One region of the Paenibacillus chungangensis genome, then DNA from elsewhere that is predicted to be linked to it. Evidence: a T-box and tRNA genes for the amino acid it is inferred to sense, from the RefSeq annotation. Region 1 holds a T-box; the other holds one or more tRNA genes.

The links. A T-box is a leader RNA that pairs with one kind of tRNA and senses whether it is charged. The one in region 1 lies ahead of ACFQ2I_RS23545 (valine--tRNA ligase), so its partner is inferred to be a tRNA-Val.
Region 2: it encodes a tRNA-Val, which carries the amino acid that the T-box ahead of ACFQ2I_RS23545 (valine--tRNA ligase) is inferred to sense. The anticodon was not compared.

Annotation. Positions count from the first base shown of each region.
Region 1 is NZ_JBHTJZ010000073.1:71,717-87,402, forward strand. It holds gene hemC (hydroxymethylbilane synthase) at 1-491, shown strand, start outside; gene cobA (uroporphyrinogen-III C-methyltransferase) at 495-2,045, shown strand; gene hemB (porphobilinogen synthase) at 2,062-3,063, shown strand; gene hemL (glutamate-1-semialdehyde 2,1-aminomutase) at 3,063-4,373, shown strand; gene ACFQ2I_RS23535 (RluA family pseudouridine synthase) at 4,373-5,356, shown strand; gene ACFQ2I_RS23540 (LysM peptidoglycan-binding domain-containing protein) at 5,452-6,762, shown strand; T-box leader at 6,885-7,138, shown strand; gene ACFQ2I_RS23545 (valine--tRNA ligase) at 7,191-9,833, shown strand; gene ACFQ2I_RS23550 (bifunctional folylpolyglutamate synthase/dihydrofolate synthase) at 9,853-11,238, shown strand; gene murC (UDP-N-acetylmuramate--L-alanine ligase) at 11,246-12,661, shown strand; gene ACFQ2I_RS23560 (SPOR domain-containing protein) at 12,891-14,231, shown strand; gene ACFQ2I_RS23565 (DUF4321 domain-containing protein) at 14,329-14,571, shown strand; gene ACFQ2I_RS23570 (Maf family protein) at 14,625-15,257, shown strand; gene radC (RadC family protein) at 15,314-15,686, shown strand, end outside.
Region 2 is NZ_JBHTJZ010000009.1:27,413-43,098, reverse strand. It holds gene ACFQ2I_RS07975 (aminotransferase class I/II-fold pyridoxal phosphate-dependent enzyme) at 1-1,414, shown strand, start outside; gene ACFQ2I_RS07970 (DUF1885 family protein) at 1,494-1,910, shown strand; gene ACFQ2I_RS07965 (DUF1292 domain-containing protein) at 1,988-2,299, opposite strand; gene ACFQ2I_RS07960 (copper amine oxidase) at 2,389-2,964, opposite strand; gene ACFQ2I_RS07955 (MBL fold metallo-hydrolase) at 3,211-3,936, shown strand; gene ACFQ2I_RS07950 (DUF3892 domain-containing protein) at 4,050-4,301, opposite strand; gene ACFQ2I_RS07945 (hypothetical protein) at 4,360-4,518, opposite strand; gene ACFQ2I_RS07940 (DUF2524 domain-containing protein) at 4,660-4,848, shown strand; gene ACFQ2I_RS07935 (hypothetical protein) at 4,884-5,075, opposite strand; gene ACFQ2I_RS07930 (nicotinate phosphoribosyltransferase) at 5,166-6,605, opposite strand; gene ACFQ2I_RS07925 (cysteine hydrolase family protein) at 6,632-7,192, opposite strand; gene ACFQ2I_RS07920 (heavy metal translocating P-type ATPase) at 7,234-9,135, opposite strand; gene ACFQ2I_RS07915 (HAD family hydrolase) at 9,310-9,939, opposite strand; gene ACFQ2I_RS07910 (double zinc ribbon domain-containing protein) at 9,997-10,452, opposite strand; gene ACFQ2I_RS07905 (YjfB family protein) at 10,657-10,833, shown strand; tRNA gene ACFQ2I_RS07900 (tRNA-Val) at 11,002-11,074, shown strand; gene ACFQ2I_RS07895 (S1C family serine protease) at 11,294-11,965, opposite strand; gene ACFQ2I_RS07890 (chitobiase/beta-hexosaminidase C-terminal domain-containing protein) at 11,990-15,686, opposite strand, start outside.

The DNA of each region.
Region 1 (15,686 bases):
GCGGCAATATCGATTCCCGCATGCGCAAGCTGGAGACGGAAGGCTTCGATGCCGTCGTGCTGGCCGCGGCGGGACTGACCCGTATGGGATGGCAGGACAAAATATCGGCCCTGCTGCCCCAGGACGTATGCGTGCCGGCTGTAGGCCAAGGCGCGCTCGGCATTGAATGCAGGGAGGACGATGAGGGAGTAAGGGAGCTGCTGCATTTGTTGAACGACGCCGATACGGATCTTGCCGTTACGGCGGAACGCAGCTTCCTCGGAGCGTTGAACGGCGGATGTCAGGTGCCCATCGGCGCATATGCGTCCATCATAGGGGAGCAAGACGGCCTGCCGATGCTGGAGATGACGGGAATTGTCGGCACGCCTGACGGAACGGTGATGCTGAAGGAGATCAAGTGCGGAACCGATCCGACAGCTCTGGGCAAGGATGTGGCGGAAGCTCTGAAAGCAGAAGGAGCAGAAGACATATTGGCTCAATATGGGGGATAGCCAATGAACAAGGGGAAAGTATATCTGGTAGGCGCCGGTCCGGGAGATCCCAGACTGATCACGGTGCGTGGGCTGCAATGTCTGAAGGAAAGCGATACTATCGTATATGACCGGCTGGCCAGCCCACGACTGCTTCGTCATGCGAAGGCCGGAGCGGAGCTCATCTATGTGGGCAAGCTGCCGGACCGCCATACGATGAAGCAGGAGGAGATCAACAGGCTGTTGGTCGATCTCGCACTGGAAGGGAAGACGGTAACGCGGCTGAAGGGCGGCGATCCCACCATTTTCGGTCGAGTCGCCGAAGAGGCCGGCCTCCTGTATGACCATGGCGTCGAGTTCGAGATTGTTCCCGGAATCACTTCCGCGATAGCTGTTCCGGCATATGCAGGCATCTCTGTCACGCATCGTGAGCTTGCTTCCTCTCTATCCATTGTTACCGGTCACGAAAGTCCGGACAAGCTGGATCGCTCTATTCAATGGGACAAGGTGACGAATGCGACAGGCACGCTGCTCTTCTTGATGGGCGTCGCCAAAATTGACTATATTGCCAATCAGCTTATGAAGCACGGCAAGTCGCCGCACACACCCGTCGCTCTGGTCCGCTGGGGGACGAGGGTGGAGCAAGAGACGGTTGTCGGCACCCTAGAGACGATCGCGGATATTGTGAAGCAGCGGAACTTCCAGCCTCCCGCCGTCATTGTAGTAGGCGAGGTAGTGCTGCAGCGGGAGAAGCTGAGATGGTACGAGCGCAAGCCGTTGTTCGGCATGCGGATACTCGTTACGCGGGCAAGAGCCCAAGCGAGCGCATTAGCAGAGCTAATCGAGGAGATGGGTGGAGAGCCATGCGAGTTCCCTGTTATCGAGACGAGGCTGCCACAGGAGCCAGAAGCTGTGAAGGCGCTGCGCAGCCATCTGGAGGATGCGGAAAGTTATCACTGGATTATTTTCACAAGCGTAAATGGAGTGGAGTATTTCTTCAGATGGTTGAAGGAATTCCATCTTGATATCAGAAGATTCCATAAGGCGAGAATTGCCGCAGTGGGGCCTAAGACGGCATCCGCCTTGCATGAACGTGGGCTGTTCGTAGAAGAGCTTCCGGAACAGTATGTTGCCGAAGGGCTGCTGGATCAACTGGAGCCGGTTATGCGTCCAGGGGAGAAGGCACTGTTGGCACGCGGCGATCTGGCTCGCGAGGTGCTGCCCCGGGAGCTTGCGGCTAGAGGCATAGAAGCCGTAGAGGCGAACGTATACGAGACTGTGATTGCGGATACGAAAGACAGTATGGTGATGGAATGGCTGCGAGAGAAAGCGATACATATGATTACCTTTACCAGCTCTTCTACCGTCGGTAATTTGCTTGAGGTGCTGCGGCGGAACGGCTGTGACGATCCTATTAGTCTGCTGGAAGGCATACCCGTTGCGAGCATTGGACCCATTACATCACAGAAGGTAGCTGAGGCAGGTCTTGCTCTGACGGTCGAAGCGAATACGTATACGATCGAAGGACTGCTTGATGCCATTGCAAGCTATAATAAGAACCGAAAGAGCGTCTAGGAAGGAATGGTGACAGATGGGTTATCCAATCGTAAGAAATCGGCGCTTGCGCCGCAGTGCGGGACTACGAAGCCTCGTACGGGAAACTGTGCTTGGTGCGGATGATTTTATATATCCGTTGTTCGTGACACACGGCAGTAACGTGAAGGAAGAGATACCGTCTATGCCAGGCGTGTATCATTACTCATTGGACCTCTTGCATGAAGAGATCAAGGAGATCATCGCATCGGGCATCAAGTCCGTTCTGCTGTTCGGCGTGCCGGAGCATAAGGATGAGCGGGGAAGCTCCGCATACGACGCGAATGGCATTGTGCAACAGGCCATCCGCGCCGTGAAATCATGGGCGCCCGAACTGGTCGTCATCGCGGATACTTGCCTCTGTCAATTCACGGACCATGGCCATTGCGGCGTCGTCGTGAAGGAGGAGCGGAGCGGACATACGATCGTAGACAATGATCGATCGCTGGAGCTGCTCGTTCGTACAGCTGTATCGCAAGCGGAGGCGGGAGCCGATATAATCGCGCCGTCGAATATGATGGACGGATTCGTTCATGCGATAAGAGAAGGACTGGACGCGACAGGCTATAACGATATCGCAATTATGTCCTATTCTGTGAAATACGCCTCGGCGTATTACGGCCCGTTCCGCGATGCCGCGCATTCCACACCGCAATTCGGGGATCGCAAAACGTATCAGATGGACCCTGCGAATAGCCGCGAAGCGATGCGGGAAGCGGAAGCAGATGTAATGGAGGGCGCCGATATGCTGATGGTAAAGCCCGCTCTTGCTTATCTGGATGTGGTGAGAATGCTGAAGGAGCAGTTCGACCTGCCTGTCGTAGCCTACAATGTCAGCGCCGAGTATGCCATGGTGAAAGCGGCTGCTCAGAACGGTTGGCTCGATGAGCGCGCTGTTGTCCTGGAGACGCTGACCGGCATGAAGCGTGCCGGAGCAGACATGATTATTACGTATTTCGCAAAGGATGCCGCTCGCTGGCTGAGAGGAGAGGACGTGTAATGGAACAAGGTCTGGGAAGAAGAGGGGACAGCCGTTCCGCTGAAGCGTTCGACAGAGCGAAGAAGGTCATTCCGGGAGGCGTGAACAGCCCGGTGCGAGCGTTCAAGTCCGTCGGCTTGACGCCAATCTACGTGGAGAGAGGCGAAGGAAGTCGAATATACGATATCGACGGCAACAGCTATATCGATTATGTCGGGTCTTGGGGACCTCTCATTATGGGCCACGCCCATCCTGAAGTGATTGAGGCGCTGCGCAAGACGGCGGAGAAGGGCACGAGCTTCGGAGCGCCTACCGAGCTGGAGACGCTGATGGCGGAGCTTGTCGTGGAGCGCGTCCCTTCAGTAGATATTGTGCGCATGGTTAATTCCGGTACGGAGGCGACGATGAGCGCGCTTCGGCTGGCCAGAGGAATTACGGGAAGAAGCCGCATACTGAAGTTTGAAGGCTCCTATCACGGACATGCGGACAGCTTGCTTATAAAAGCGGGCTCAGGTGTCGCTACGCTCGGCCTGCCAGACAGTCCCGGCGTTCCCGAAGGGGTGGCGTCCCATACAATCACTGTTCCATATAACGATATCGAATCGGTCAAGCTTGCATTCGACAAGTATGGCGAGGAGATCGCTTGCATTATCGTCGAGCCGGTTGCCGGCAACATGGGCGTCGTTCCGCCACTGCCGGGATTTCTGCAAGGCTTGCGGGATATTACGACGCAATACGGCAGTCTGCTCATATTCGATGAGGTGATGACCGGTTTTCGCGTCGCTTATGCATGCGCCCAAGGACTGTATGGCATCACGCCTGACCTGACCTGCTTCGGCAAAGTCATCGGAGGCGGACTGCCGGTAGGGGCGTACGGCGGACGACGCGAGCTGATGGAGCAGATAGCGCCAAGTGGGCCAATCTACCAAGCAGGCACCTTGTCTGGCAATCCGCTCGCGATGGCGGCGGGCTATACGACACTGAAGCTGCTAACGCCAGAAGTGTACCAGCAGCTGGAGCGCCAGGCAGCCAAGCTGCAAGCGGGTATGGCGGATAATGCGAAGAAGCATGGCGTGGCAGCTACCATCAATCGGGTAGGCTCCATGGTATGTCCGTTCTTCACAGAGCAGCATGTCATTAACTTCGATATCGCAAGAACAAGCAATCTGAAGCAGTTTCAAGCGTACTTCGCTTCCATGCTTGCATTGGGCATCAATATAGCGCCTTCCCAATTCGAAGGGATGTTCGTGTCTGCCGTCCATAGCGACAGCGACATCGAGACGACCATTCAAGCGCACGATGCCGCGCTGGAAAGTCTACAGCAGGCATGATGGCGAAGTGCTGGGAAGAGGCTGTTCGTCAAGGGGAATGGCTGGAGCTGCCTTGGGAGAAGCTTGCCGCCACAGCAGCTTCTCTAGAACCCGGAGATGATGTTCCTGCACAGCCGGAGACCGGCAGCCACCCGCATAAGGTGCGGCAGTGGCTGGCGGCTTCTTCTTTATTCCCGGAGAAGTGGGTCAACCGGCTATTCTCCGTCGGCGGAATAAGATGGCATGAAGAGAAGCTTGCGCTTAAGTGCTTTCCGGCAGCACGCATGAACGACGACCCTCTGTATCGAGTGGCGAAGCAGTCGAATAGTGGTGATCGTGCGGCCGTCTTATACGAGGATGATTATTGTCTCGTGCTGAATAAGCCGGTAGGCATGCCCGTACATGGTTCTGGCGTGGGCGATCAGGGGCGGGGGACGTTAGATGAGGAGGCGGCGCGGCATCTGCTGGCATGTGGCGATCCCTTGCCGGTCCGTCATATCCATCGACTGGATGACGATACGTCTGGCCCCGTTCTGTATTCCAAGAACGATCTGGCGCAGCTGCGGCTGGACGAAGCGATGCGCAGCAAGGCGATCGGTCGTCGATATGTTGCGGTCGTACACGGACGTCTGATGAAGTCTTGCGGGGAAATTAATGAACCGATCGGCAAGGATCGACATCATCCTGCACGAAGGAGGGTGTCGTCGAACGGCGACAAGGCGATCACCCGTTACGAGACGGTTGCATCCAATTCTCGTTACTCCATAGTTCGGCTAATACTAGAGACCGGACGAACCCACCAGATTCGGGTGCATATGAGCCATATTGGTCATCCCCTTTTGGGAGATTCGTTATATGGAGGATCTTCCAACATGCTCAACCATCAGGCGCTGCATGGGGAAGAGCTGATTTTCCCTCACCCGCTAACCGGCTGTACGATTAACGTATCGTCGCCGCAACCGGATTGGCTTATCGGGCTAATGGACCATATTGACCAGGTTTGAAAAAGACAGTCATGCTCTCGGCAATCCAACCATATAGATAAGTAGTGTATGTAACGCTAGCCCAAGCATTCAGGAAGTGAAGGGAGGACTTAGGCGTGTCTAATGGGATGAACGGATTGCGCTTTGATGTATACGAGAGGGTCCATATGCCTGATGACGCAGCAGCCATCGATGAACTGGAAGAAATCGAGCTTGTTCCTCGTATACAAGTAATCGATCAAGGTGATCAAGCAGTATTGAAAGGACAACTGCTGCTCAGCGGCGTATATCGGGGGCAAAATGCGGCGGAAGGTCCATTAACGCTGGAGCACTGGATTCCGGTTGAAATCTCGCTGCCTATGAATCGGGTGTCCAGGCTGGATGACATCTCCATTGAGATTGACAACTTCGACGTTGACCTGCTATCGGCTCGCACATTGAATATTACGGGTGTGCTGTCGCTTCGGGGGATTGCAGTGGAACCCCTTCAGGAAGAGCAGAGCGGATGGGAGGAGGAATCCTTCACTGCCGTACATGAGCGCGAGCAGGAACGAGAGATGTCTCAAGTGTCTGGTGCGTCTATGGAAGAAGAGAGCGAGGCGTACATAGTGGATCGCGAGGCGCAAAGCGAAGAGAGCGATACAGCTGGCGAACCGGAAGCCGAGCTGGAGGCGGAGCGGGAAGTTCAAGTCGCAGATGAAGAGGGCAAGTCCTATGATGAGGGGTATTCTGAACGTGAAAGCTACCAAGTGCCGTCATTGTCGTGGGAGTATCAATCGCATCAGCTGCCTAATGCAGAACATAGCTACGATAATGAAGAAGTGGAAGCGCGGCAACCGTTCCTCGATAGCGCCGACGCTGTTGAAGGGGCGAACCAGGAGGAGGGTCAACGGCCGGAAGAGCTGGAACCGGAATCCCACCAGGACCAGCACGCTGGGTATGCGCTGCTAGAGAAGGAAAGGCAGAAGGGAGAAGACGCATCAGCCCTGTCACAGCCTTCTTCATTGACAGCTGAGCAAGAGCCCCTTCCTACAGAATCAGCCAAGCCTGGGGTGCAGATTGCGTTCACAGGCAAATCCCCGGAGCACAGTGAAGGAAGTACAGAAGTGGGGATTCGCTCTCTGCTACAGTCCAGTCAGCGTGAGCGGGCTGTTAGAGAGGCGGCGGAGCAGTCGCAGGTGGAGCAAGAAGCGGAACGGACGGAAGCCATTCAGGAGGCTGAGGAAGAGATTGAATGGAAGCGATTGTTCCTTAGCAAGCAGGAAGGCGACGCGGCATTCAGGAAGATCAGAATGTGTATCGTTCAGCGCGAAGAGACGCTGGAAGAGATTGCAACCCGTTACAGCTTGAACCCAAGAGAAATACTTGTTCACAACGGATTGCATGAATCTGCCATTGAAGAGGGGCAAGTATTATATATTCCATAATGACAGCGAGGCGGGCTTGCGCAAAGGTGCAGGCCCGCCTTGATGCTTAGGCGGGAATCCTCAGGCATAGCGCCAGGTTGACTAACGCGTCGTATAGCGGTATGATGGTGAATATATGCGTTATAATGACGTGGAAGGGGAATAGCAGCAGCTATGCCTTCAGAGAGCAGGACCGTTACGCTGAGAGGTTCTGCAGGATGAACCTGCATGCGAGTCGCCCCGGAGTCGCTTTACTGAAGCGGGAAGCATTGCAGCCTGCCGTCTTAGGTAAAGCCGGTAACAGCCGTTATCTGTACGAGTGCCGCAAGGGGATCGCTAATGGACCCGCTCGCGGAACAAAGGTGGTACCACGGGAGTTAGACCTTTCGTCCTTTAGAGGGCGGAAGGTCTTTTTGCATATATCCAGATTAATGTGGAGGATGGAACATATGTCAGAAAATCAAAGCAATCATGCAATGCCGACAACTTATGATCCGAAAACAGCCGAGCAAAAATGGTATCCTTACTGGATGGAGGGTCAATTCTTTCAAGCGGGCAAGCGTCCCGATGCGGAAGCTTATACGATCGTCATTCCCCCGCCTAATGTGACGGGCATGCTGCATATCGGCCATGCACTGGACTTCACCCTGCAAGATATTCTCATTCGAGCCAAGCGTATGCAGGGATACGATACGTTATGGCTGCCGGGCATGGACCATGCCGGTATTGCCACTCAGACGCGTGTGGAGCAGAAGCTTCGCGAGAGTGGTGTGTCGCGCCATGATCTGGGCCGTGAAGCCTTCCTGGAGAAGGTGTGGGAGTGGAAGGAGCAGTACGCGGGAACAATTCGCGACCAGTGGGCAAAGCTGGGGCTGTCGCTGGATTATTCCAAGGAGCGATTCACGATGGACGAAGGGCTGTCCAAAGCGGTGCGGGAAGTATTCGTCAGGTTGTACGAGAAGGGGCTTATTTATCGCGGCAAAAAGATTATTAATTGGGACCCTGCAGCACGTACAGCATTATCCGATATTGAAGTGGAGCATAAGGAAGTCAATGGTCACCTCTATCATTTGAAGTATCCGCTCAAGGACGGATCCGGCTACGTGACAGTTGCGACGACACGGCCGGAGACAATGCTGGGCGATACGGCGGTCGCTGTTCATCCGGAAGACGAGCGATACAAGGATATGATCGGTAAGACGCTTGTATTGCCGGTCATCGGCAGAGAAATTCCGATTATCGCGGATGAATACGTCGAGAAGGACTTCGGTTCCGGTGCGGTGAAGATTACGCCTGCGCACGATCCGAACGACTTCGAGGTAGGCGAGCGCCACAGCTTGCCGCAGATTACCGTAATGGATGAGACGGGCACGATGAACGCCGAAGCAGGCCCTTATCAGGGGCTGGACCGCGCCGAGTGTCGCAAGAAGCTTGTGAAGGACTTGCAGGAGCAGGGCGTATGTGTGCAGATTGAGGATCATGTCCATCAGGTCGGCCATAGCGAGCGCAGCGGCGCCGTCGTAGAGCCGTACCTGTCCACACAATGGTTCGTGGCGATGAAGCCGCTGGCTGAGGCAGCGATAGCCGCTCAGAAGACTGGTAAGGGTGTCCGGTTCGTGCCGGAGCGCTTCGAGAAAATATATCTGAATTGGATCGAAAATGTACGTGACTGGTGCATCTCCCGCCAGCTGTGGTGGGGTCACCGTATACCGGCATGGTATGACGATGCGACAGGCGAGCTTCACGTATCGCGAGAGGACATGGAAGGCGATCATCTCCGTCAGGACGAGGATGTGCTGGATACGTGGTTCAGCTCTGCGCTATGGCCTTTCTCTACGCTTGGGTGGCCGGATGAAAGCGAGGATCTCAGCCGCTACTATCCGACCAATGTGCTGGTGACGGGCTATGACATTATCTACTTCTGGGTAGCCAGAATGATCTTCACGGCGCTGGAATTTACGGACGAGAAGCCGTTCCAGGACGTGCTTATTCACGGGCTGGTGAGAGATAAGGATGGACAAAAGATGTCCAAGTCGCTGGGCAACGGTGTCGATCCGCTGGAAATTATCGAGCAATATGGGGCGGATGCGCTCCGTTTCATGATATCGACGGGCAGCACTCCCGGTCAGGATCTGCGCTTCCGAATAGAAAAGGTGGAGCAAGCGCGTAATTTTGCCAATAAGATCTGGAATGCGTCACGCTTCGCGCTCATGAATCTGGATGGCTTCAAAGCGTCGGATATCGACATTGCAGTGAAGCTGGGCACAGCGGATCGCTGGATTCTGCACCGGTTCAATGAGACGGCGCGCGATGTGACCAGACTAATGGATAACTATGAATTCGGCGAGACTGGCCGTGTGCTGTACAACTTTATCTGGGACGACTTGTGCGACTGGTATATCGAATTCTCCAAGCTTAGCTTGAATGGGACGGACGAAGCGGCGAAGCGGGCCACGCAATCCGTGCTTGCCTATGTGCTGGATCGCACGCAGCGGCTTATTCATCCGTTCATGCCGTTCATCAGCGAGGAGATCTGGCAGCATCTTCCCCATCAAGGGGAGACCATCACCTTGGCGGAGTGGCCGAAGTATGACGCTGCGCTGGAAGCACCGGATGCCGTCGCGGAAATGAATCTGCTCATGGAGATCATCCGAGCCGTTCGCAACATTCGCGCAGAAGTAAACGTGCCGATGAGCAAGAAGATCGAGCTTCTTCTCAAGCCGTCCAGCGAGAGCAACGCCGCTATTCTTGCGCGCAACGAGGAATTCGTGAAGCGCTTCTGCGGCACTTCGCTGCTGGAGACGGGTATGCATATCACTGCTCCGGAGAAAGCGATGACCGCAATCGTCACCGGCGCGGAGCTGTACTTGCCGCTTGCGGGTCTGATAGATATCTCGCAAGAGATTGCGCGGCTGGAGAAAGAGCTGGCACATCTGAATGCCGAAGTGCAGCGCGTCGAGAAGAAGCTCGCTAACGAAGGCTTCGTATCGAAGGCGCCGGCCAAGGTTATCGACGAGGAACGGGCGAAAATGAAAGACTATGCCGAGAAGCGGGATAAAGTGCTGCAGCGGATAGCCGAGCTGCAGGGCTAACGGGAAGAAGGGATGCAAGATGACGGAACAAAAGCAAACGGGAAGCGACTACAGCAGCTTATCCACTTACAATGAGGCTGTCGCCTGGATTACGGGCTTGATTCCATTCGGCATCAGACCGGGGCTGCAACGTATCGAAGCATTGCTGGAGCGGCTCAACAATCCGCATCGCCGGCTGAAGTTTATCCATGTCGCCGGGACGAACGGGAAAGGCTCGGTATGCGCTTATCTGACAAGCGCGCTCTTGCGCGGAGGCTATGATGTGGGGACGTTCACGTCCCCTTACATTACGAAGTTTACCAATCGATTTCAATATAATGGCGAGGATATCCCGGAGGAGACCCTCCTTGCGCTTTCCAACGAATTGAAGCCGCATGTGGACGAGCTGGCAGATACGGAGCTCGGCTCGCCAACGATGTTCGAGGTTTCTACGGCACTGGCCATTCTTTATTTCGCTAAGGTCAGTTATCCTGACTATGTCGTATGGGAGACGGGGCTTGGCGGTCGCCTGGATGTAACGAATGTGGTCTACCCGGTCATTTCGATTATTACGAATGTCGGACACGACCACATGGACCGTCTGGGCGATACGCTGGAGCAGGTGGCTGCAGAGAAGGCGGGTATTATCAAGCCGGGCGTGCCTGTCGTCAGCGCAGTCTCCCAACCGGAGCTGGCGGCTGTTATACGCGGAACGGCACTCCGGAATAAGAGCTCGCTCTACATGCTGGACGATCAATTCCGTGTTGAACGGCTGGAAGCCAGCGAGGAGGAACAGTCCTTCCGCTTCAGCAGCTTGTTCCGCGATCTGCCGGAACTGAAGATTACGCTAAGCGGCGCTCATCAGGTAACGAATGCTGCGACGGCTCTTATGGCGTTGGAAGTGCTTCGTCAATATCAGGCACTGGTACTGGATGAGGAAGCGATCCTGGAAGGACTTCGCGGCGCGACATGGCCAGGACGCATGGAGTTAGTGAGCAGGGAGCCGCGCGTGTTATTAGATGGCGCGCATAATCCCGAAGGCGCAGAGGCGCTGGCTGCAGCAATAAGCGACACGTATAAGTATGATCGCTTGAACGTTATGATGGGTATGCTGGAGAATAAGAATCATCAGGCGACGCTCCGGCATATACTACCTATAGTGAACACGCTTATTATTACCGAGCCTGATTATCGCATGAAGCAGGATGCGGACGAATTGGCTCGGCTGGCAGAGGATATGCGGGAATCGTGGTCTCCAGCGCTGTCGTTCCAATTAGTCGTTGCGAAGGATTGGAAGGATGCGCTCAACAAATTGCAGGAAGCAACCGGGGAGACGGATCTTGGAGTCGTGACAGGTACGCTGTATTTGATAGCGGATGTACGTTCCTATATGTTGTACAACTCGGATTCTGAAAAAGGTTGGTGAACCGTCTTTGAATACGGCAGAACACATCCACTTCATCGGAATCGGCGGTTATGGGATGAGCGCCATTGCCCGCGTGATGCTGGAGAAGGGATACAAGGTAACAGGTTCGGATGTGGCGCGACAGGAGTTAACGGAGAAGCTCGCGGCCAAGGGAGCGGATATCTTCATTGGCCATCAGCCGGAGCATGTGAAAGGAGCAGACCTCGTCGTATACTCCACGGCGCTGCCTAGTGATAATGTGGAGCGGAAAGCGGCGGAAGACCTGCGCATTCCGGTGTTGCATCGTTCTCAAATGCTGGCCAGGCTAATGAATGCGGGAAAAGGCGTTGCCGTTGCCGGAGCGCACGGGAAGACGACGACTTCCTCCATGATCGCGCTTGTCATGGAAGAATGTAAGACGGACCCTACTTATATTATCGGCGGCGAGATTGTGAATGTGGGCACCAACGCGAAAGCGGGAAAGGGAGAGTATGTCGTAGCGGAAGCGGATGAGAGTGACGGTTCCTTCCTGCATTATCATCCTGCGATTGCGATCGTAACCAATATCGAACCGGATCATCTGGAAAATTACGATGGCGACTACGAGAAGTTGAAAGCGGCCTATGTCCAATTCCTTCAGCAAGTAAAGTCTGAGGGAAAAGCGATTGTATGCGCGGACGATACCGCGATTCAGGAAATATTGCCGAGAGCTCGCAAAAGGGAGGACGGGAAGGGGGAGCCTCTATTAATCACATACGGCATCGATCAAAACGCTACCTACAGGGCGGAAAACATCGTGCTGGGTGATCGTAAAGTCTCCTTCGACATGCTCCGTCAGGGTGAGCCACTCGGTCGCGTTGAACTGTCTGTTCCTGGCCTTCACAATGTATACAATGCGATGGCGACGGTTATTACATGCCTGGAGGCTGGTTTGACATTTGAAGCCGTCAAAGACGCGATCAAGCTATTTCGCGGCGCAAAACGTCGCTTCCAGGTGTTAGGTGAAGTGAACGACATTCTCGTCATTGATGACTATGCTCATCACCCAACGGAAATCCAGGCAACGATCAGTGCGGCCAAAACGACCGGGAAACGAATCATTGCCGTCTTCCAGCCACAGCGTTATACGAGAACGTATTTCCTATTCGAACAGTTCAGCAGAGCGTTCTCGGAAGCGGACGATGTTATTATATCCGATATCTACTCGCCTGCGGGCGAGCTGCAAATAGAGGGAATTAACTCAAGCAAACTGGTAGAATTGATTCGGAATAACAGTCATGCCAGGGCTGAGTATATTCCGACAAAGGATGAGGTGCTGGCGGCGCTTCAACAACGTGTGAAGCCAGGCGATCTCGTCATTACAATGGGCGCCGGCGACATATGGAAGGTGGCGGACGCTTTGGCCAAGTCTCTGCAATCATCACATGGCGGGGCGATCCAATAACGATAAATCCGGAACCTTACTCACTTGATGGAAGGTTCACCTGGAAAAATAGAGGGTGGTGCAGGGATGATACTCCTTGTGCCGCCCTCTCTGTTATCATCAATGTTCTACTCAGAGCAGACCACTTGTAGTGAGACAGAGAATGGAGTCTTCCAGCATCGGCATATCTCGTAATTTGATTTCATAGAATGATAGTAGACAGGACAATGGAATCAAGGGAGTGATCGACATGAACAAGAAGCCTTCCAACCGGATAACGTATCGATTCGACCGCAGCGGTAATGTAATGCATGGCAATGCGAAGCCGGCAGCTCATGCACAGCAAGGGAGTGTGGAAAATAAAGGAAGTTCAAACGTTGTCCCCTTATACCCGTCGCATGCTGCGAATGTTATACATGAAAGCGAGTATTGGACAAGCCCTTATCAGCAAGATGTCGGGAAATTGGAAGAGTTGATCAGGAATTCAACACATGATCGCGACAGAAAGTTGCCCTGCAAGGATGAGGTCGATGTCATGCCTGAACATCTTGCCGACCTGGAGGATCGTGATCCAAGTTGTGAAAAGGAAAAATGGCCGGACATGCAAGTTGAATCGGGGTATGAGGAACGCTTCGGATATCTTGACGGGAACGGTTCGCATTTACGGAGAAATCAAGGTCCGTCATGGTTTAACGTATTCCTGTCAGTCACTGGGGCCCTGGCGACAGGCGCGTTGTTCGGCTATGTCATTCTAAGCTTGTTCACGGGTTCAGAATTGTGGTCGTTCAAGGAACGTCAAGCATCAAGCGATAATGTCATACAGCAAGAGACTTGGGCAAGTCATTCGGATGCGGGAATGGATCGCGCAAGTGTCAAGGAGGGAACGACGCAGTCGGATAGGAAAAACGAAGATCAGGAAGGAGCAACCGCTAGCGATGCTTCCGCTCGCAGCTCGGTTGTTGCCATTGACGGCTTGAAGTTTACTTACCACATGCTGCAGTACGGCGTGTTCAGCAATCCAGAAGGCATGAATGCCGCCGTGAAGCAACTTCGCGACAAAGGACTTGCTGCCTCCTACGCTCACATCGACGAAAGCAAGTATGCCGTTTTTGCAGGTGTAGCTGCGGATGCGCAAAGCTTGAAGCTGCTTGAGAGCAAGCTGCCGGGACTGATCTTGTACGGAAAGGAAGTGCGGCTTCAATCGCCGGATGCAATGAATTTTTTGGGTACAGAAAAGGAAGTTAAGGCGTTTTTCGAACAAACGAACGGGCTGATTGCGGTCTGGAGCAATCTTATTACTGCTCAGTTCGAGCAATCCTCTCTCTCCAGTCTGGGCGATGCTGCGACTGAGGCTTGGAAGAAGCGGTATGCGGAGTGGAGCGATATCGCGAAGGTGGTACACAAGGGAATGAACGACGAATTAGGAAACGCTTATATGGACAAGCTGCTGGCCGCGATGGATCTAACGGCAGCGTCTATTGCTTCCTACAATAAGGAGCCGTCCAGCTCTCCATTATGGCAGGCGCAAGCCGCACTGATGGAAGCGGTGCTGATACAAAAAGAATGGTTTGAGACGCTGGGCGCATTGTAATGAAAGGAATTGGAGCGTATAATAGGGACAGGTGTCAAATAGCCAGCTGTATCAGGCGTGAAAATAGTGGTAGCAGTACGATAGGGAGGGCATCGCATTGAAGAAGAATGGCTGGACTCTCCTTCTCTTCGTCATATTGGGATTGCTTGCGGGAGCTTTGCTGTCGCACTGGCTGGAATCCTTACCCGGTACAGCATTCCTGACAAAACCGATTGAAGCGACAATATCGCCTGCCATTGATTTGTATGTGCTGGACTTTGCCATGATCCTCGATATTCGTATCAGTTTGTTGAGCCTGATTGGTGCCGTTATCGCAATATGGCTGTATCGCAAGCTTTAGAGACTTATACTTCGTAACACCCCAATAGACAAGCTTACAAGGAGAAGGCAGTTATGGCAGACCAACTGACATATTCACATCCGATAAGCCGGATTGTCCTGGCTTCATCGTCTCCGCGCCGGAAGGAACTGGTCGCAGCTATGGACCTTTCCTTGCCGGTTTCTATTTTGTCTGCGGACGTAGAGGAATGGATCGATCCTTCATGGTCGTCGGGGCAAGCTGTACAGGAGTTGGCTCTTCGCAAGGGGAGAGCCGTCAAGGAGAGACTGGGGAAGGAAGACGGCTCTGCGTTATCCGATCTTATCATCGCAGCGGATACGATCGTCGTACTGGACGGGAAGCCGCTTGGCAAGCCAGACAATGAAGCTCACGCCAGAGAGATGCTGACGGCTCTGCAAGGGCGCTGGCACGAAGTGTATACGGGCGTTGCTTGTCTGCCAACGGCATACGGAGAGCACACAGTCTGTCATCGTCTGACGAAAGTGCATATGAAGCCGTTGAGCCAAGATCATATTAGCCGATATATTGCCACTGGCGAACCGAACGACAAGGCTGGGGGCTATGGCATTCAAGGACTTGGGTCAATGTTCATTCACGAAATAAAGGGTTGTTACTTCAACGTGGTCGGATTGCCCGTATCGTTATTGGCCGATATGCTGAAGCGTTATGGCATAGAGGCATATTGAATCGCGATATGGCGGGAGGAGCACGCCAACTATGAAGATAAAGGCGGTAATGGGACATGGAAATGCAAAGCGGCAATTTGCGTGATGTCCCCCATGAAGAACGTCCAAGAGAGCGCATGATGAGATATGGGGCTGAAGCGCTTAGCCATGCGGAACTACTGGCTATTCTGCTTCGAACGGGAACGCAGCGCCAATCGGCCATTCATTTGGCTGGAGTTGTATTGAAGCAATGCGGCAGTCTGCGCAATCTAATGGATTTGAGCATGGAAGAATTAACGGCCATAAAAGGCATAGGTCCTGCGAAAGCAGTTCAACTCCGCGCAGGCATTGAGCTTGGAAGACGTATGATCAGGAGCAAGCTACCTGACGTTGTGACGGTGCGCAGCCCCAAGGATGCCGCCGACTATTTGATGGAGGATCTTCGTTATC
Region 2 (15,686 bases), on a different contig from region 1:
TCCCTTACAATTCCATATTCCTGGACATAAAAAAGGCAAGGGCAGCGACTCCGAATTCCGCGAATTCATTGGAGACAATGCGCTGTCCATCGATCTCATTAATATAGCGCCGCTGGACGACCTCCATCAACCTACTGGCGTCATCGAAGAGGCCCAGAAGCTCGCCGCCGATGCGTTCGGCGCCGACTTCACTTACTTCTCCGTCCAAGGGACAAGCGGGGCGATCATGACGATGGTCATGTCGGTCTGCTCCCCGGGCGAGAAGATCATCGTGCCTCGCAACGTGCATAAATCTGTCATGTCCGCCATCATATTCGCAGGAGCTCGGCCTGTATTCATCTCGCCAGCGCGAGACAGCAACCTGGGGATCGACCACGGCATTACGACCCGCTCCGTACGAACAGCATTGGAGCGGCACCCCGACGCCAAAGCCGTTCTCGTCATTAATCCGACTTATTACGGCATCTGCGCGAACTTGAAGGAAATTGTGGATCTCGTTCACAGCTACGATATTCCCGTGCTGGTCGATGAGGCGCACGGCGTGCTCATCCACTTCCACGACAAGCTTCCGATGTCGGCTATGCAAGCCGGGGCCGATATGGCGGCGACGAGTGTACACAAGCTGGGCGGCTCCATGACACAAAGCTCCGTGCTGAACATTCGCAAGGGCAGAATCAATCCTCAGCGCGTACAGACGATTATTAGCATGCTGACGACGACTTCCACCTCATACATCCTGCTGGCATCGCTAGACACGTCCAGACGCAATCTGGCCATGAACGGATATGCACTTGCGGAAGAGACGATCAGGCTGGCGCAGCAAGTGCGCGAGCAAGTCAATTGCATTCCCGGGTTATATTGCTTTGGTGAAGATATTCTAGGTGGAGAAGCCACGTTCGACTACGATCCAACCAAAATTACGGTACATGTCCGTCATCTTGGCATAACAGGCTATGAGACCGAGAATTGGCTGCGTGATAACTATAATCTGGAAATCGAACTAAGTGACATGTATAACATTCTTTGCTTAGTAACCCCGGGAGATACATCGGATACAACGGAAAAATTGGTCGAAGCGCTCAAAGCTCTATCGGAACGGTATTATACGGGTGCGGAATCGAAGGAACTGGTTGTGAAAATTCCGGACATTCCCCAACTGTCATTAACGCCGCGAGATGCCTTCTACGCAGAGACGGAAGTGATTCCTTTCAAGGAGTCTGCAGGACGTATCATTGCTGAATTCATCTACGTCTACCCGCCTGGCATCCCGATTCTGCTGCCCGGCGAGGTGATCTCGCAAACGAATATCGATTATATCGTCGACCATGTCGAGGTTGGACTGCCGGTGAAGGGACCTGAGGATCGCAGCATTGCATTCGTGAAAGTCATTGTGGAGGAGACGGCGATCTTCTAGAAGGAGAGGAGAACCGAGAGAGAACCCTTTATTGTCTCACCTGGAAACTCATGCTAAGATGAGGATGAGGTGATGGGAGATGGGTCAAAGCGCTTATATCAAGCTCGTACCGGATTCGACAGCCGAACAACTGACACTGGATGAAGTAGAGAAACAGTTGGAGCAATACCGGCAGCAGACGGCACTAACGGGGAAGCAGCTAGGCTGGAGTTATTCAGAAGCGGCATTTCCCTACGAAGTGAAGTCTTCTGGCGATGAACGCTGGTTTTACCTTCAAGGCATCAACTCACATTACAGACATATCATCATTGGTCTTGGCGAAAGCGCAAGAGTAGCGGGAGATATCGTGCCATGCATTCAGATCGTTCTGCCTGACGGAGCAACGCACGGGGACAAGGCTAAGGGCAATGAACTAAGCAAGTATTTGGCCAAATCGTGGAAGGCGGAGCTAACGATGTTCAACGGCAGAACCGTCTATTACTACCCCAGGAAATAGTGATGGAATAGCATAAAAAAATGAAAAGGCTGCCCCGCCAAAATTCCCTTGACGGCATGCAGCCTTTTTAATCTTACTTATTGTTCGTTCTCCGTACGCGCAATCTCCTCGTAGATCGCCGTTACACGATCCCATTCCGCATCATCGTCGATGCCAACAAGGAATGCTTCGTCGTTCTCTTCTTCAATACGGAAAATAACGCCGTCTTGCTCCGGATCTTGACGATCCAATAGCACTGCGTATACGTTACCTTCCGATTCAAATGTATACACCATAACCATCTCACGTTCTTCGCCTTCGTCGTTGGTTACGATGAACACATGCTCCTCTTGTTCATGTTCATGGTCATGCCCGCAGCCGCAATCCGCTCCATGCTGATGCTCGCTCATGAAATCTTACCCCATTTCGCTGTTTTAATCACACTCACACATGTTACCATGTCGTCATGCGGGCGGTCAAACGGAGCTGGCAAGTGGTGTTACTTCGAATGTATTCTCTTCTCCGAGACGACATGCCACTTGTCGTCGCTTGCCGTTCTCATCTGGAATTGAATCGTATAGTTGCCGGCCTGATCGAACTTGTATTCGCTCTCCTCTGTTACAAACCAGAAGTTGTCATTGAACGACTTGTCATCCTGGATTTGTAGCAGCTTCTCCTGACCTGCCGGATCTTTGATCGCCACTTTAATGGCATTAATCTCCGTCTGCAAGTTATCAACCTGAGCGAATACTTTAATATTGCCGGGAAATCCTTTGTTAACTGCTCCGAACGGCTTGTCGCCTTCTTTGTTAATATGGTAAACAAACATATGCACATTAGGTTTGTGCAGTGAAGCTTCACTCCTGCCGCCGTCCCATTCGACGATTGCGTTCATTGCCGTCGCAAGCTGCCGTAGAGGCAAATACGTCTTGCCATCCATCAGAACTCCGCCTTCGCCTTGCTTGATGCCATTCATGAATACCGTTACCTTCTGCGAGGCAGCCTCAGCCGCAAGCATCGTTCCTCCCCAAAGAGTGAGAATCACGAGCCAGATGGCAACCTTGCGTAATTTCATCCCCTTGAGCCCCCCCTTCCGCTATTGATCAGATGTATGGTTATACTCCCTTTCAAGCCGAAAGTTGCGATAATTTATTCATGGAATGAATGATTGGCTCGGATTGCGCCAAGCTTGTCAAACTCTGTAGCTTTTTGCGCTTGCCCGGGAAATTAGAGTATTGTAAATTTTCCTCAGGCCTTGGTAAAGCGCCGTGTAATTTGATAAAGTGAAGGGAGAAACTAAGCATTAGGGGGAACACTTATTATGCAAATAACGATGTTAGGAACAGGCAGCGCATTCGCCAAAAAGTATTATAACAACAATGCATTGGTCGAGACGGACGGCTGCCGACTGCTTGTCGATTGCGGTATCACACTGCCCACAGCCCTGCACAAGAAGGGTTTGCAATTCGATGCCTTGGACGGGGTGCTTATCAGCCATATGCACGGTGATCATGTTGGCGGTTTGGAGGAATATGCTTTTCAGATGCTATTCAAGTACGGCCGCAAGCCCCTTCTCTATATTGCCGATACGTTAGTTGAGCCGCTGTGGGAGCAGACGCTGAGAGGTGGGCTGACACAAGGCGATCTTACCTCACTTGAAGATTTCTTCGTGGTCAAGCCTCTTGTGCCTGGACAGTATTATACGCTTGCTCCAGACTTGAAGGTGAAGCTCATACAGACCAAGCACATTCCGAACAAAGACAGCTATTCCTTCCTGTTCAACGACAGTTTCTTCTATTCTGCCGATATGAAGTTCGACGGTGAGCTGGTGATGCAGCTTATCGAGAATGGCGTGACAACCGTCTACCATGATTGTCAATTGGAGCAGCCAGGTATGGTGCATGCTACGCTTGATGAGCTTCTAACTCTCCCCGAAGATGTTCAGAAGAAAGTGTGGCTCATGCATTACGGCGATGCGATGGACGATTATCGCGGACGTACCGGACTCATGCGCATAGTGGAGCAGGGAGTGGCTTATTCCGTATAAGCCACTCACTACTTGGAATTACTTGAATAGGATAAGGCCGCCTTCAAGCTCCATTACAGGAGTTCGCGGCGGCCTTATTTTTCGTGTGCTTGTACATTGTGACAACTAGATAATTAAAAAAACGGCAGCTGATCCAAGTTGTTCGTGGGGTCGCCATCAGCGTCACCGCGTATATACGTTTCGCCGTCTCTACCTTTAAAAGCGTTCACTCCCGCAATTTGTCCGGCTTGCACCTCTTGTAGAGCGGACTGGTAATCCAATACCCTGCCGGACGAAGTCTTGAATGCTGTCAAGTCGCCATCGCCGTTTTTTTGCACCGCTACGAACTGCTCTCTCATATCCTGCATGCCATTCGTCGTATCCATTATTCAGCTTCCTCCTCATGAATAAGATGTGAATCATCTTGAATAGCATGCCCACTGTTTACGATCTGTTATTCCTTCCTTTATGCAGCCACACATTCTGCTCGTCGTAATTCCAGGAATCACTCTTAATGAATGCGTATATCGATACGATCAATAGACCGGTCAATCCGAATAGACCGGTTAACCAGATGGCCAGCTCGGCATAATAGGCTCCCATAAGCAACGCCTCCTCTACGCTTTGTACCAACGTATGCGCAAAGGTGTAAAATTAGTATGGCTCAACAGGCATATAATCGTTGTGATTAAACAAAAATAGGACAGTTCCCAATATCCATATTTCGATAAGGAGGAAGGAAAGATGAACCAATCATTGGACAGCAGCTATGATTGTGCCAACGCCTCGACGGATTTACCGCAATTAATGGCTCGGCTGGAACTGCTGCAGGCAAGCGGCGAGCATCATCAGAATACACAAGACGAAATCAATCATCTGAACAACCAGATCCGCTTCATTCAGAACAAATGTGACATCCCTAAGGAGTCATAAGCAACGCTATTGCAAAAGCCGCGGACTGGGGCAGATTACGCCCTTTTTCGCGGCTTCTTCTTATGACGGCTGATGGAGGCTGCTACCGGCGCCACATCTACATTTTCATTCCTGGCAGCGATGACGGCCCAAAGTGCGACAATGTCGCCTATGACAACCAAGATCGCTGCGATCAGCGCCAAATCATCCGCCGTCAATCCTTCCTTGTCAGTATTATTTTTGGACATCTCCCATGCAACCTGCCCATCCATTAGATATGATAATAGTCTATGCGCATCCGCGGATATGGTATGGGCGAAATGACCTCTGCTTTCCGCTCATGCCCGATGCTTCTGCAGCAGGCTCTGCTTCAACTGCCACACTTCCTCGCTTAAGTCCACGGGATATCTCTCTGGATTCAGCTTACGCAAATATTCCGGCCAGAACTGCTCTAACTGCTCGCGATGGTATGTGCGGATCTCAGCCAGTGATGGGAGCCTGTACGTAAGCTCACCGTCGTGGAAGACGGGCTGCAGCAATGGGAAAGCGATATAATTGTCCACAATTTTCCGCAAATAAGGATGTACGGGATCGAATAGTCTAAGGGGAGTTCCATCAATCGCCCCCTCATCCTTCAACATAATATAATCAGCTTCCGCTTTTCCTGTGCTTGCATTCATAATGCGATATACATCTTTAATGCCCGGGGTCGTCACCTTCTCCGGATTGGAAGAAATCTTGATGACGGGATCATACGTTCCATTCCTCTCCCTTGCGACCAGCTTATACACGCCGCCAAGAGCCGGATGATCCGCAGCCGTAATAAGCTGAGTTCCCACACCCCAAATATCGATGGCCGCGCCTTGCGCCTTCAGATTGAAAATGATATGCTCGTCCAAGTCATTGGACGCCACGATCTTCACATCATGCAGCCCCGCTTCATCCAACATTCTGCGTGCCTGCTTGGACAGGTAGGCAAGATCCCCGCTATCGAGCCGAATGCCCTTCATGGCCTTGCCGCGACCCCGAAGCGCCAACCCGGTGGCTATGGCATGCGGTATGCCCTTCCTTAATGTGTCGTAGGTGTCCACCAGTAAGGTGACGCCGTCTGGCAGACTGTCGGCATAACGATCGAACGCCTCCTGTTCGTCGTCGTGGAATTGTACCCAGGCGTGCGCATGTGTGCCCTTGACCGGAATACCGAACAGCATGCCCGCTCTAACATTGGATGTAGCGTCGAATCCGGCCACATATGCAGCGCGAGCTCCCCATATCGCCGCATCCCCCTCTTGCGCCCGTCTCGTTCCGAATTCCAACAACGAGTCTTCCCCCGCCACACCTCTTATGCGAGCTGCTTTCGTAGCGATCAACGTCTGATAATTCACAAAGTTAAGTATAGCCGTCTCGATCAGATGCGCTTCGAACACGCGCGCTTCAATTCGCATAATAGGTTCACCCGGAAAGACAAGCGTTCCTTCCGGCATCGCGTACAAGTCGCCGCTGAACCGGAAAGCTCTCAGCTCCTCCAGAAAAGCAGGATCGTAAGCTTCCTCTTGTTCGGCCAAGAAAACCAGTTCCTCCTCGCCGAAGGACAAGCCTTGTATATAACGGACGACCCTCTCCAGGCCTGCGCATACCGCGAATCCGTTGCCGAATGGCAGCTTGCGGAAGTAGACATCGAATACGGAACGATGGTCGCCGGTCCCTTGCTTCCAGTGCGCATACATCATATTAATCTGGTACTTATCAGTATGTAGCGTCAGATTGTCATAGGTCATTGTGTTCACTCCTTGAAGTCTGTCCTCTATTCTGTTCGCCGCATGCATCCATCGTGCCATAAAGCAGCTCCCAGCGTATGCTGAAAATGTCCAAGCGCCCATTCATGCCCCGCTTGATTAAAGCTTGCCACCGCATCTTCATGAATATGAAGCGAGTACCCTTTGTTATAACCGTCAACCGCAGTATGCAGTACGCAAATATCGGTGCATACGCCGACAAGATGAAGCTCCGTTATCCCTCTTGCTCTGAGCCGAATATCAAGATCCGTACCGCAAAATGCGCTGTATCTCGTTTTGTCCATCCAATACATGAATTGTTCACTTTTCTCATAAAGGTACTGTAACGCCCCGTACAACTTTCTCCCGTCCGTCCCCTCGATGTTATGAGGAGGGAACAGCTTCGTCTCAGGGTGACAGAGATCATTCTCTCGGTGTAGATCAACAGCCATCACGACTTCATCCCCACTTGACAGGAATTGTTCTACAAGTCGTATAATGGGCTTCTCTATGGCAATCGCCGGATCTCCGCAAGGTAGCTTGCCCGTTACGAAATCATTGGTGTAATCGATGACAATTAGTGCTTTCATCGTTGTCAGCCTCCCTTTTTTTGTATAGGATTCAACTGCGACTACCGTTTCAACAAGCGCAGTCCGTTCAATATAACTAATAAGGTACTGCCTTCATGTCCGATCACACCAAGTGGAAGTGAGATGCCAGATGTGAAGTTGGTTATGATTAATAGCGCTATTACGGCCGCTGAGAAAATCATATTCTGCCTAATAATACGGCGCGCTCGCTTGCTTAGTTGGATCGCATACGCGATTTTGTCAATGCCGTCGTTCATGAGCACCAAATCGGCCGTCTCGAGTGCGGCATCGCTTCCCGCACCGCCCATCGCAATCCCCACTGTTGCTGTCGCAAGCGCGGGCGTATCATTCACTCCGTCACCGACCATCGCAACAGGCCCATAACGCTCCTCCAACTGTTTGATCTGCTGTAGCTTGTGTTCTGGCAACAGTTCCGCGAAGACCATATCAATACCAGCTTCACTTGCAATCGCATCTGCAGTCCGTTGCTGGTCACCGGTCAGCATGACCGCCTTTATGCCCAGTTCCCGAAGGGCGGCTATCGTACCTTTCGCTTCGGCGCGAATTGTATCCTGGAGCGCAATGATCCCGATGATCGTTTCTTCTCGAGCGATGACGATAACCGTCTTTCCTTCTTGCCCCAATCGATGAATGACCGCTACCTGCTCCTCTGTCAGGCTGTTCCTGTCAACAAGGCTTGGCTTGCCAATTCGCCAGAGGCAGCCTTGCCATTGCGCCTGTACACCCCATCCCGTTACTGCTTGAAGAGACTGTGCGCGGTCAGGCTGGATACCTCGATCGTACGCGCCGCGCACGATCGCCTTCGCCAATGGATGCTCTGACAGACTCTCGATGGATGCGGCGGCATGCAGAACTTCCATCTCTCCGTAGCCGCCATAGCCAATAATATCTGTAACGGCTGGTCTGCCTTGCGTCAATGTTCCTGTCTTGTCGAAGGCGACCAGCTTGACATCTGCGAGATGCTCCAGATGGGCTCCTCCCTTGAATAGTACCCCTTGCCTCGCGCTTCTTGCAATGGCAGACAACATCGCCGGCATGATGGATGCCACGAGGGCGCAAGGCGAAGCGACGACGAGAAATACCATGCCTTTATACAACGAGTCCTGCCATGTCCAGTCCAGCAGCCCGGGAGGAACGACAATAATAAGAGCAGTAACCATCATAATGCTTCTGGCATAAATTCGCTCGAATCGTTCCATGAACCGCTGAGAGGCAGGCTTCTCGCTCTGTGCCTCTTGTACGAGCGCTATGATCTTGGCGAACAGCGTTGACTCGCTTGACCGCGATACTTTTACGAACAGAGCGCCTTGTCCGTTCATCGTGCCCGCGAACACACCGTCTCCGACCTCTTTGTCCACTGGTATCGACTCGCCTGTAATGGTCGCTTCATTGACTGAGGAGCTTCCTTGCATGATGGTGCCGTCTGCAGCTATACGCTCGCCGGGTTTGATAACGATAATATCCCCTTCCACAAGCTGTTCAATCGGCACAATCTGTTCTTGGCCTTCCGAATAGCGCACGGCAGATTCTGGCTTCAGTGCCATCAGACGAGATATATCGCGACGACTCCGGTCCAACGTGTAACTTTCCAGCGCTCCACTCAATGAGAATATAAAGATCAATATGGCCCCTTCCATCCAATAACCGATGCTTGCCGCTCCCACAGCGGCTACGAGCATAAGCATATTCACATCAAGATCCCGCTCCTGCAACAAGGTGCGCATCCCTTCCCTGGCCTTATAGAAGCCTCCGATTAAGAACGCCAGCAGATACAGTACAACCGATAACTTCTGCATACTTACTTCCATTCCCCATGCAAGTACAATGAGTACTCCGCTCGCCAATGCAGCGACACCTTCCATATTCCTCTTCATCAGCTTGCTGATACGCGCTGCTGTCACGATGTCCCACTCCTCATCCATTGATAATGATTCACACTTTTATTGCCCCGAAAATAACACATGCTGCTTCCGTCTCCGGAAGCAGCATGTCATGCGAGACTGGACTCGCCCTATTCAATTGTCCTAACTCTTGCGTCGAGGCAACTTTATAGTAATCATTCTAAAACAAAAATAGTTAAAAGTAAATGATAAAAATCACAATGAATCGTCAATAAGCGTCAACACATCTGAAGGACTTACCAGAGCATGTTGTTCATGAATGCCCTCTCTGCTCTTAGCGCCCCATAACGCAAGCCCGAAGGCAATCCCCGCGCTTCGTGCGCACTCGTAATCATAGATTGTATCGCCTATATAAATGGATGTACAAGGATCGGCTCCAGACAGCTCCAGAAACTTCTGTAAGGGCTCCGGATGAGGCTTGTGAAGTGATGTATCGCTGGCGCATACGGCAACGGACAAGTATTCCATCAATCCGAACGGAATAAAGTCGTCTCTCAGCTCCGACTTCGTCTTGGACGTTACGATGCCCATCCGCACATTACGCCGGTACAGCTCGCCTAGCAACTCCGTAACGCCCTCGAATATTGACATGGTGTGCTTGAAGTCCTTCATATGTTCATTCCAGCGCTCGTTAGCCGCTGCCACATCAGGCGCGCCAAGTCTCTGCAGGACGCTCGCACCCGGCACGCCTAACACGAAGGCGAGATCGTCCTGTTCGTAAGACAGACCGTATTCCTGCTTCAGCATCCGTCGCAATGATCCCAGCACAGCCCTTTCCGTATCGATCAACGTCCCGTCGACATCGAAAATAATCGTCTTATACATCGCTTCACACCCTTTCAAGGTTATTCACACGCATCCACATTTTACTCCAGAGAATAGCTAAATAACAATAATGCCCACAATAATGCCAATCACGATCATTGCGATACCAAATATAAGCAGCATTTTACCTAAATCCTGCTTATCCGGGTCGTCGCTAAATGCAAATATCCCTCCTACGATTAGTCCTACTAGCGGTATCAAAAAAGTCGCAATAAAGAGCAAAACCACAGAACAGCCACAGCCCGTATTGCTTTCAACTGGATAATAAGCATAATTAGTCGGCTTTACATTCACATTGCCGCAATATTTGCATTTCAACGATTGCGCGTCTATCTTTTCACTACAATGCGAGCAGATTGTGTTACGAGGCTTCCCTGTTCCGAACAGTCTTCCTTTGTCTTCGTTGCTAATTCCCTCCAGCTTGGCATCCTTGAGCGAATCATTGCACACCGTGCATAGAAGGGCGTTTTCCCTATTCGCCTCGCCGCAGTTGCCGCATATTTTCACGGCCATTCAGATCACCTCCCGATAAAAGATTGATCCACGTTCTCTTGGGCAAATACACCGAACCACTACCCCAGTATACCAAAATATGACTGATCTATCTAAGTAGAACCATTACATGACCCGTGCTAAGTCCCCTAGTGTATCACGTACAACAGATTGATTTATAATTATTGTATAGGTTGCCGATATGGAAAGTAGGGAGGTGTTATGGTGGATATCGCTGCACTATCCGTCGCTATGAATCAGGCTGCCCTGTCGCAAGCTGCCAGCCTGAAGGTCATGCATATGGCGAAAGGCCAAGCGGAACAGCAAGGCCAGAATCTTGTTCAAATGATGAATGCCAGTCTTAATCCCGATGTCGGAAAAAACCTCGACATTCGCGTTTAAGTTCTCTATCCTACAAAAAAACCCGCCATTGGCGGGTTTTCATCCAGGTGAGAAATCACGGGACGCCTTCAGTCACTCCATTGTACTGAATAATAAAAATAATGTAGAATAAATCTATTGACGGTACCAGAGAAATATGATAAATTATATTTTGTCATTAATTGATTGGATCTGTTAGCTCAGCTGGGAGAGCACCATCTTGACAGGGTGGGGGTCAGTGGTTCGAGCCCACTACAGATCATACTTATGGAAATCCGCAAGCCCTTGCTATTAATGGGTTTGCGGTTTTTCTTTTTTCGGACAGTGACTTCGGGAAGAACAATGCATCGCTTGCACTCGAACCAATTCCCTTGTCCGATTTCGCCGGCTTATTCTAAGCTCATTGCACCGGTAGTGAAAGAACCACAAAAAGGTACCCCACACAAACAACAGGGTACCTTCATGATTACATTAGCCCAGTCTATTGAAAATCCTCCACTAGTTCTGCTACCTCTTCTATACTAACAACCAAATGGATTCCTGGCATTGTACGCAGTGATCCCGATATAATGCCCACCACATGACCTTCTTGATCCAGCAAAGGCCCTCCCGACATACCGCTAACAATCCCAGCAGAGGTTAATACTCTCGAACGTCCATTAATTTTCGCTTCAGGAGAATTCACAATACCTTGAGTAATAATTGGGGTTTCCTTTAATGGAAACCCTATTGCAAATACTGTCTCACCATGACTGACCCCACCCGGACGTAGAGGCAAGGCAGAGAATGCCTCAACCTCTTCGACTTTGGGAAACCGTAACAAAGCTACGTCATTTCCCTCATCATACGCTTCAACTTTAACACCCGATACGTTGCGTCCATCCTGTAATACAGCTTCAAGCTCGACCGCATGTTTTACGACGTGATAGGCCGTCAATGCCAATCCTTCATCAGAAATTATCACACCTGTCCCTACCGAGCGAACCGTCTCATACTCCCCAATGTTTCGCAGATAAAATAGAGACGCATTTGACTTATGAAAAATGTTATCCGCTTCGTACCGTTTTGGTTGCTCTGCTTCCGTTTCAATCATTGCAAAGAAGCTGGCTACTATAACGACAAGGAGAATTGATGCTGTGAGCTTTTTATTCATGTGCTTCCAATCTCCTTTTTTGTATTATTGCACGGCGGCCATAATGTCATCATATGCCCAATGATCTGGCGAGAGGTCAGGGAAAGCTGATACTTTATCATCATTTTTAGACACTTTCTTCCCTAGTAATTTGTTTATTAACACAGCCGTCTCTGCACGTGAAATTTCTCGTTCGGGTCGGAATGTGCCGTCAAGATAACCTTGAATGTAACCTGCTTCTTTAAAGGCGCTAACGTATTGATTAGACCAATGACCTTCCAAATCTACGAATGCGGCTTCGTTTGCTTCACCTGCACGAAGCTTTAACATTTTAGTAAGAATAACAATCATCTCCGAACGCTTAAGCCCTTTGGTTCCGCCAAACGTCCCGTCAGGGTACCCCGTAACAAGCCCCGCTGATTCAAATCTGGCGACAAGCTCTTCTTGATGAAGGGGCACGTCATGGAGAAGTGTGCCTAACGGTACATCTTCAATATCTAGCAAGCGCGACATACTCGCAATAAACTCATATCGTGTAATAGCCTGATCCGGCGCAAAGCTGCCGTCCTCATAACTGGACATATACTGCATTTGAGCCGCTCCATCCTTCATATCGAAAGAAATTGGCTTCACTTTATAGTCGAGTGATATAACCGTGTCATCCTTATCCGTCATGAATTGAAGCGTCATATCTTCTCGAATAAGCAAGTCACCCTTGTACACCTTGCTCTCCTTCGTCGGTGTGCTGCCATCTGTCGTATAATATACCGTTACACCCTCCGGCACTGTTAGTGTCAGCTTGCTATTTCGCACAATTTCAACTGGCTCATTACTTTCAAGCGGCAACTCTTTATCACCGACGTATACAGCGACAGGCTTGTTTGTTGGTGGCGTAGGCATGACCGGGAAACCAATATTGGGGCCTGAAGTATACTTGCTCCATGTTCCCGTTACCACTTCACTTTTCTCCAAATCTACAGCTATAGTAATTGCTTTTACAGTCGTTGTCTTGCTCACTTCTATTGGTCCGGTGTAGATGGAAGCATTCACCCCGGGCGCCGTACCATCCAGCGTATAGTAAATTACGCCATCCGGTTCTTCTGTTACAAGCTCAATTTCAACCTTTTCGGTAAATGTTTTTGGCTCTTGTACAAAAGATGGAACCTGCGCTTTCCTTTCATATGGAGGACGTGGATGATTAATCGTAAAGGTACGAGATAAACCTCCTGAACTCACCGTGAGATCGACTGCACTTTCACCCGTAATTACCCCTTGAACAGCATGAGCTCCAATCGTAAATGCCGCAGCTTCAGCATTCCACTGAACCGCATTATGAAGGGTGGCCTGGAATGTCTCGCTCATCTCATAAATACGCTCATCTGCCGCAAGCCATATAGTTGCTGTGCTAAGCTTTGCAGCAGGGTTTCCGTTAAAATATTGCAACTGCGGTAAAAATCCTTGCTCCTGGCTCCATATTTGATTGTCAAATTCGTCAGGAAGCACACCTGCCGTTAGCACTTCAGCCGTCTGACCTAAAGCGTTGGCAGCGTTCCCGGCCTTTTGGCTGCCCGCATGATCATAATACGCTACATTTCCGCGCAGCATTTGCTGATTAAAGATACCTGCTGTCAACGTAACGGCTTCTAGCTTTTGGCCAGCAATACCACCGAAGAACGATTTGCCCTTTGATACCTTCCCATCAATTGTGGCATGCGCTTCGCCGTAGCCCATAACAAGCATAATCGCGCCTGCTTCAGCATAGCCGGCAATACCGCCTGCGCGAGCAAGCTGATCACCACGCGCTTTTATTGTGCCGGACGCGTAGCTGTTTTCAATGCGACCACTTGTGACGCCAGCGATCCCTCCTGCATTCGCTTCTGTACCAGTTGCTGTAACATTGCCATAAGCAAAGACGGTTTCAATCGCAGCCGTTGCTTTATGATCACCTGCAATACCACCGGCATTCATGCCTTTAACGATGCTTGATGCATACGATCTGCGAATGTCACCCTCATTGGTGCCTGCAATACCGCCAACAGCTTCTGCTCCCGTCACTTCGGCGCCTGCTATACTGTTGTCAATGGTTGCTCCTGTCCCATTCAGGCCCGCGATGCCGCCTGTGTTCACACCTCCACTTGCCTTGCCTTCTGCCTTCGTCTGTGTGATTACACCATCATTCGTACCGGCAATACCGCCAACAGCTTCCGCTCCCGTTACTTCAGCGCTTGCTTCACTGTTGTCAATGGTTGCTCCTGTCCCATTCAGGCCCGCGATGCCGCCTGTGTTCACACCTCCACTTGCCTTGCCTTCTGCCTTCGTCTGTGTGATTACACCATCATTCGTACCGGCAATACCGCCAACAGCTTCCGCTCCCGTTACTTCAGCGCTTGCTTCACTGTTGTCAATGGTTGCTCCTGTCCCATTCAGGCCCGCGATGCCGCCTGTGTTCACACCTCCACTTACCTTTCCGTCTGCTTTAATTCCCGCTATAACTCCTTTATTTTTGCCTGCGATGATACCTGCGTAAGCACCTTCAACGGCCAATATATCCGCTTGTGTGAATATTACATTTTTAATCGTACCGTTCAGTTCCTTCATAAAACCTACATTTGCAGCCTGCGTATCCTTCAACATCAATCCGGTTATGACATGATTCTGTCCATCAAAAACGTTGGCAAATGTCTCATAAGGTCTCCAATGAAGTCCCGACAAATCGATATTTCCGCCTAATAGCGTTGGCGTATCAAGCTTATCCACAGCTGAACGTTTAAACAATTGGAGATAAGCAAGCCCTGTGCTTTCATTCGTGAGCTGCACGCTTGCAAATAATTGCCCCGCATTGGTGACAACTATGTCCGTACCTGCTCGCATCAAGAACGATGCATCGTCCATGAGATACCAAGTCTCCACACCAAGCTTGTCTCTTCGATTCTCTTGTACAACCCCCGTCGTCGTTCCAAGTTCATGACCTATTGCCTTTATATTGGCTGCATAAGCTGAATCTTTGACGACACCGTCACGGAACAAGTAAGCGACGAGGGCGCCACGATATGCACTTGCACCCGTCACATCCAGATCGATCTGACTTTCGCCTGCGTACACGTTCTCCATGCGACCTTCACTGTATGCAGTAAATCCCGAAGCATAAGCCCGCGTCGCGCCATTTACACCTTTAGCAGAAATACGAGCTTGGAGGGCGTATGCATGTTGAATCATTGCTCCTCGCTCCAGTTCTGCTGCAAAGCCACCGCTTCGCGTATCGAAGCCCACATTTGCAACATCCCCTTCCGCATAAGCATTCGTAATGCTATAACGGTCAATAGATCCTGCAAAACCGCCAGCAAATGCGCTAGTCACACCATCTATTTGAACAGTACCCTTTGCGTAAGCCCAATCAACTGCACCATGTGGTACAATCGCGTTATCCCCCATAACACCGGCAAAACCGCCCGCATACAAGGAATCCTCTTGATTATCACTTATCACTTTAACATGAACATCAGAAGTTGCATGTGTTATCTTCACGCCATTTAACACTCCGGCAAAACCGCCCGCAAACACCTCCGGCAGCACAGGCAATCTGGTTACAGTGCCATGCACTGCAATTGGTTCTCCTGATGCAGAAGTAACATGCGTATAATGGATCTCACCGCCTTCAGCCTTGCCTACCGCACCTCCAACTGCACTTGAGGTGTTTTGCCCAGTAGCAATGGACCCACTTGCCTTCGATTGTATGATCATG